Regions from separate parts of the Enterobacter sp. N5-15 genome, predicted to be linked through region 2. Evidence: predicted binding sites of a transcription regulator. Region 2 holds the regulator's gene; each other region holds the start of a gene.
The links. The regulator sigma-54, encoded in region 2, starts transcription at its own class of promoters, with help from an activator protein. The targets are predictions, from matches to a motif close to GTTGGCACANNTTTCGCTNT.
Positions count from the first base shown of each region.

Region 1 (2,271 bases), 500 kb from region 2:
TTTACGCTTGCTGGTACGGGCAATGTCGCGAATGTTAACCAGAATCAATGCCTTAGTCGGGCAGGTGCGCACGCAGGCCGGGCCCTGCTCATCGAAGCTGCACAGGTCGCATTTCACCGCAACGGCACGGATGCCGGGCACCCAGTCCAGCAGCGTGCTTACGCGTGCCGGAGCCGGTGGCGCGGGCGGGGCTTTTGGCGAGTTGGCGTTCGCCGGAATGTGCAGCGGACGGCTGCCGGAAAATTCAATCGCGCCGAACGGGCAGGCAATGCCGCACAGCTTGCAGCTTACGCACAGGCTTTCGTTCAGCTGGACAGCGCCATCAACGCGGGTGATGGCATTCACGGGGCAGACGCCCGCGCAGGGGGCGTCTTCACAGTGATGGCAGAGCTGCGGGGCAGACTCTTTTTCATTACGCATGACGTGCAGGCGCGGCATGGACTGCAGCCCATGCAGGCGATGCGTTTCCGAACACGCCGCCTCACAGGTTCGACAGCCAATACAGACCGTCGAGTCAGCAATTACAAAACGGTTCACCGGGTTATCCTCTGGTGATAGTCATTTTTGACGAAAAACTGTCTTGTCGACACTTCTCGACACGCAAGGGTCAGGCCACGTTCGCTGAGGCATTTCCGTCCATCAGCTGCTTCAGGTTGACCGGAAGATCGTGCTCAACGGCGGCGTACAGGCCGTTATAGACCGGCGCGATTTTTTCCAGATAGTGCTCCAGCACCTGCTGGCGATCGCGGTTGCTGACGTGGCCGTCCACCATGCCGTCAGCCATCAGCTGCGCCTTCGCAATACACTGTTTTTCGCCGTCTTTTGTCTCGAGGTGGTACTCAATGGTGTGGCTGTTGAAGTTGTCCGCCAGGGTAACGTTGATGGTGAAATGGCCGAACAGGACGAAGCGCATGTCGCCCTGCGCCGCGCAGCTCATCGCGTGGTGAAGACGTGCTTTCGAGAGGGTTATGCCCTGAACCAGAGAGTTGCAGTAGAGGTGCCACTGGTCCTGCAGCTGCTGATGACGCTGCGCGATGTAATCCGCTTTTTCGCTGATTTCCCAAATAGTCATAGAAGGTATCCGTTTAGTGGAGATAGCGGCTGTTAAGCAGATTCCATGCCAGTTTTTATCTTAATGATTTTAAATGGGTTTTATTGCAAAAGCGCTGTCAACGCCGCGGTGTCGACGTGTCATTTCGACAGCGTTGACATCGTCACGCCTTAACAAAAATCAAGCTGGCACCGTTATTGCATTCAATGGCGCAATTCATTGAGGAGGCGTCATGCACGAAATCACCCTCTGCCAGCGGGCTCTGGAACTTATCGAACAGCAGGCAGTGCAAAACCACGCGAAGCGCGTCACCGGCGTCTGGCTGAAGGTCGGGGCGTTTTCCTGCGTCGAGACCAGCGCCCTGCATTTCTGCTTTGAGCTGGTGTGCCGCGGCACGCTTGCGGAAGGCTGCGAGCTCCATATTGAAGAGCAGCAGGCGGAGTGCTGGTGCGAGCAGTGCCAGCAGTACGTCACCCTGCTGTCATCGAAGGTTCAGCGCTGTCCGCAGTGTCAGAGCACCGGTCTTCGCATCGTGGCGGATGACGGCATGCAGATCCAACGCCTCGAAATCGAGAAGGAGTAAAGTATGTGTAGCACCTGCGGTTGCGCCGAAGGCAACCTGTATATAGAAGGGGATGAACATCACCCCCATTCCGCGTTTCGCTCCGCGCCCTTTTCACCTGCCCCACGCCCTTCTGCGGCACTGACCGGTATCACCTTCGCTCCGCAGCGCTCCGACGCTGGCGACCTGCACTACGGCCACGGGGAGGCGGGGACCCACGCGCCGGGCATCAGCCAGCGCCAGATGCTGGAGGTGGAAATCAACGTGCTGGACAAAAATAACCAGATCGCCGCCCGCAACCGCGCGCGCTTTGCCACCCGCAAACAGCTGGTGCTCAACCTGGTCTCCAGCCCCGGTTCCGGCAAAACCACGCTGCTCACGGAAACGCTCAAACGCCTGAATCAGCGCGTTTCCTGCGCCGTCATCGAAGGCGACCAGCAAACCGTTAACGACGCGGCGCGCATTCGCGAAACCGGCACCCCGGCGATTCAGGTTAATACCGGCAAAGGCTGTCACCTGGATGCGCAGATGATTGCCGATGCGGCCCCGCGCCTGCCGCTGGCGGATAACGGCATTCTGTTTATTGAAAACGTCGGCAACCTGGTCTGCCCGGCGAGCTTCGATCTTGGCGAACGACACAAGGTGGCGGTGCTTTCGG
Region 1 is NZ_CM170150.1:3,806,111-3,808,381, forward strand. It holds gene AC2TE5_RS17965 (4Fe-4S dicluster domain-containing protein) at 1-537, opposite strand, end outside; gene hycA (formate hydrogenlyase regulator HycA) at 608-1,072, opposite strand; gene hypA (hydrogenase maturation nickel metallochaperone HypA) at 1,284-1,634, shown strand; gene hypB (hydrogenase nickel incorporation protein HypB) at 1,638-2,271, shown strand, end outside.
Region 1: hypA (hydrogenase maturation nickel metallochaperone HypA) is a predicted target of sigma-54. The motif match lies at 1,236-1,255, and genes of this name have one in related genera.

Region 2 (2,271 bases):
ATTGCGCGTGCGCTGGCCGCAAACCCAAAATTTATCCTTCTGGATGAACCGTTTGCGGGCGTTGACCCGATCTCGGTTATCGACATTAAACGTATCATTGAACACCTGCGTGACAGCGGGCTTGGCGTACTGATCACCGACCACAACGTTCGTGAAACGCTGGCCGTGTGTGAACGCGCGTATATTGTGAGCCAGGGCAATCTGATCGCCCACGGTACGCCGCAGCAGATCCTCGAAGACGATCATGTTAAGCGCGTCTATCTTGGGGAAGACTTCAGACTCTGATAGGGTAGAGGTAACGTAACGCCGAACCGGAGAAAAATGCTCTGAACATGAAGCAAGGTTTGCAATTAAGGCTCAGCCAACAACTGGCGATGACGCCGCAGCTACAGCAGGCAATTCGCCTGTTGCAACTGTCCACGTTAGAACTTCAGCAGGAGCTCCAGCAGGCGCTAGACAGCAACCCCCTGCTGGAACAAACCGATCTTCATGACGAGGTAGATACCCAGCAATCGCAGGATACGGAAGCGCTCGACACCGCGGACGCACTCGAACAAAAAGAGATGCCCGACGAGCTACCGCTGGATGCCAGCTGGGATGAAATCTACACCGCCGGAACCCCTTCCGGTACGCGTGCAGACTACCAGGACGATGAGCTACCGGTCTATCAGGGAGAAACCACCCAGTCGCTGCAGGATTACCTGATGTGGCAGGTGGAACTCACCCCCTTCTCCGATACCGACCGCGCGATTGCCACCTCAATTGTCGATGCCGTTGACGACACCGGCTATTTGACCGTCACGCTGGACGATATCCTGGAAAGCATGGGCGACGAAGAGATTGAGCTTGAGGAGATCGAAGCCGTACTGAAGCGCATCCAGCGTTTCGATCCGGTAGGCGTGGCCGCAAAAGATCTGCGCGACTGCCTGCTGATCCAGCTTTCTCAGTTCAGCAAAGAGACGCCATGGATCGACGAGGCGCGCTTAATCATCAGCGATCATCTGGATCTGTTGGCCAACCACGATTTCCGCTCCCTGATGCGCGTCACGCGCCTGAAGGAAGAGGTGCTGAAAGAAGCGGTGAATCTGATCCAGTCGCTCGATCCGCGCCCGGGACAGTCGATCCAGACCAGCGAGCCCGAGTACGTGATCCCGGACGTGCTGGTCAGAAAACACAATGACCGCTGGGTCGTTGAACTGAATTCAGACAGCATCCCTCGCCTGCAAATCAACCAGCAGTATGCCTCCATGTGCACCAGCGCGCGTAACGACTCCGACAATCAATATATTCGTAGCAATCTTCAGGAAGCGCGATGGTTGATCAAAAGTCTGGAGAGCCGAAATGATACGCTGCTACGCGTCAGCCGCTGTATTGTCGAACAGCAGCAGGCATTCTTTGAGCAGGGCGAAGAGTATATGAAACCGATGGTACTGGCGGATATCGCCCAGGCCGTCGAAATGCATGAATCAACCATTTCCCGTGTCACCACGCAGAAGTATCTGCACAGTCCACGCGGTATTTTTGAGCTTAAGTATTTCTTCTCCAGCCATGTGAATACCGAGGGCGGCGGCGAAGCGTCGTCAACGGCCATTCGTGCCCTGGTGAAGAAGTTGATCGCCGCGGAGAACCCCGCGAAGCCACTAAGCGACAGTAAGTTAACCACCATGCTGTCCGATCAGGGTATTATGGTGGCACGTCGTACTGTTGCGAAGTATCGAGAGTCTTTATCCATTCCGCCGTCCAACCAGCGTAAACAGCTGGTCTGACACAACCGATAAGGAAGACACTATGCAGCTCAACATCACTGGACAAAACGTCGAAATTACTGAGGCTTTACGCGACTTTGTGAACGCGAAGTTTGCAAAACTCGAGCAGTATTTCGAAAGGATCAATCAGGTCTATATTGTGTTGAAAGTGGAGAAAGTGACTCATATCTCGGATGCCACCCTGCATGTTAACGGGGGTGAACTGCATGCCAGTGCGGAAGGGCAAGACATGTACGCTGCTATCGACGGCTTGATTGATAAGCTTGCACGACAGCTCAATAAACATAAAGATAAACTGAAACAACACTAATTGTCCGGGCAGTTAACGGGTGCAGGACGGCCTGTTGTGAAACACAACAGGCCATTTGTACAGTTAGCGCTTAGGTGAAATTATGATGAACAACGATTCCGCTCTTCAACTGAGCAATGTCCTTAACCAGGAATGTACCCGCAGTGCGGTTCACTGCCAGAGCAAAAAACGTGCGCTGGAGATCATCAGTGAACT
Region 2 is NZ_CM170150.1:4,310,553-4,312,823, forward strand. It holds gene lptB (LPS export ABC transporter ATP-binding protein) at 1-285, shown strand, start outside; gene rpoN (RNA polymerase factor sigma-54) at 333-1,766, shown strand; gene hpf (ribosome hibernation promoting factor) at 1,789-2,076, shown strand; gene ptsN (PTS IIA-like nitrogen regulatory protein PtsN) at 2,159-2,271, shown strand, end outside.

Region 3 (2,271 bases), 490 kb from region 2:
CAGCGCAACGTTGTGCACCAGCTCTTTGTTCAGGCGGTCAAGGATCTGACGAGAGGTAACGAACTTACCTTCTTTACCACAGAACGGAGAGGTGTTGACGTTGAAGAACATGGTTACGGTTGGTTCATCAACGGATAGGGCTGGCAGCGCTTCGACGTTCTGCGGATCGCAGATGGTGTCGGAGATGTTCAGCTCACCCAGACCGGTGATAGCGATGATGTCGCCCGCTTCAGCGATGTCGCTCTCGATACGCTCAAGACCCAGGTGAGTCAGTACTTTACCAACTTTACCGTTACGGGTTTTGCCTTCGCTATCGATGATAGTAACCTGCTGGTTAGGCTTCACTTTACCGCGCTTGATACGACCAATGCCGATTACGCCAACGTAGTTGTTGTAGTCGAGCTGAGAGATCTGCATCTGCAGGGTGCCGTCGAGATCGACGTTTGGCGCAGGAACACGGTCAACAATCGCCTGATACAGCGGGGTCATGTCTTCAGCCATGTCTTCGTGGTCCAGACCTGCGATACCGTTCAGCGCAGAGGCGTAAACGATAGGGAAGTCCAGCTGCTCGTCGGTCGCGTCGAGGTTAACGAACAAGTCGAAGACCTGGTCAACAACCCAGTCAGGACGCGCGCCAGGGCGGTCAACTTTGTTGATAACAACGATTGGCTTCAGACCATGGGCAAAAGCTTTTTTGGTCACGAAGCGCGTCTGTGGCATTGGGCCATCCATTGCGTCAACGACCAGCAGAACGGAGTCTACCATGGACATTACACGTTCAACTTCACCACCGAAGTCGGCGTGCCCTGGGGTATCAACGATGTTGATACGGTAGTCATTCCATTTAATCGCGGTGTTTTTCGCGAGGATGGTAATCCCACGCTCTTTCTCCAAATCGTTGGAGTCCATCACGCGTTCTTGGGTTTCGGCACGCGCATCAAACGTACCGGATTGCTGCAGCAGCTTGTCAACCAGGGTAGTTTTACCATGGTCTACGTGCGCGATGATGGCGATGTTACGCAAATTTTCGATCACAACTTTGCCTCAGGCATTTAGAAATAGCGCGTTATTGTACACGGATTAATCGCACTACAAAACAGGATCACAAACATCCCCCGCAAACAAGTTTTGCAGAGATGCTTTGTGATCGCTTTCACGGAGCGGTAAAAGGGCACTTTAACGTAAATTGCACCAATATGGTGCTCAATGTTCACATTGAAGCACTATACTGGTGCAACAAATCCATCGTGGTGCAGCCCTTTTGCACTATGGTGCGCATGATAACGCCTTTTTGGGGTGTTTTAAAAGTTGGCACAGATTTCGCTTTATAAAAAATACATGGCAACAGCCAGTACAAACAGAAATTGAAGACCTCGTTACCACGACGACAATGACCAATCTGGAGAGTTAAGTATGTCCGCTGAACACGTTTTGACGATGCTGAACGAACATGAAGTGAAGTTTGTTGATCTGCGCTTCACCGATACCAAAGGTAAAGAACAGCACGTCACAATCCCTGCTCATCAGGTGAACGCCGAATTCTTTGAAGAAGGCAAAATGTTTGACGGCTCCTCCATTGGCGGCTGGAAAGGCATTAACGAATCCGACATGGTTCTGATGCCGGACCCGACCACTGCGCTCATTGACCCGTTCTTCGAAGAACCAACCCTGATCATCCGTTGCGACATCCTCGAGCCAGGCACGCTGCAGGGCTACGACCGCGACCCACGTTCTATCGCAAAACGTGCTGAAGAGTACCTGCGTTCTACCGGCATCGCAGACACCGTTCTGTTCGGGCCAGAGCCAGAGTTCTTCCTGTTTGACGACATCCGTTTCGGCGCTTCAATTTCTGGTTCCCACGTGGCTATCGACGACATCGAAGGCGCATGGAACTCTTCCACCAAATACGAAGGTGGTAACAAAGGTCACCGTCCTGGCGTGAAAGGCGGTTACTTCCCGGTTCCTCCGGTCGATTCTTCACAGGACATCCGTTCTACCATGTGTCTGATCATGGAAGAGATGGGCCTGGTTGTTGAAGCGCACCACCACGAAGTGGCGACCGCTGGCCAGAACGAAATCGCTACCCGCTTCAACACCATGACCAAGAAAGCGGATGAGATTCAGATCTACAAATACGTCGTGCACAACGTTGCGCACCGTTTCGGTAAAACCGCGACCTTCATGCCAAAACCAATGTTTGGCGATAACGGTTCCGGTATGCACTGCCACATGTCTCTGTCCAAGAACGGTACCAACCTGTTCTCTGGCGAC
Region 3 is NZ_CM170150.1:4,798,579-4,800,849, forward strand. It holds gene typA (ribosome-dependent GTPase TypA) at 1-1,035, opposite strand, end outside; gene glnA (glutamate--ammonia ligase) at 1,414-2,271, shown strand, end outside.
Region 3: glnA (glutamate--ammonia ligase) is a predicted target of sigma-54. The motif match lies at 1,308-1,327, and genes of this name have one in related genera.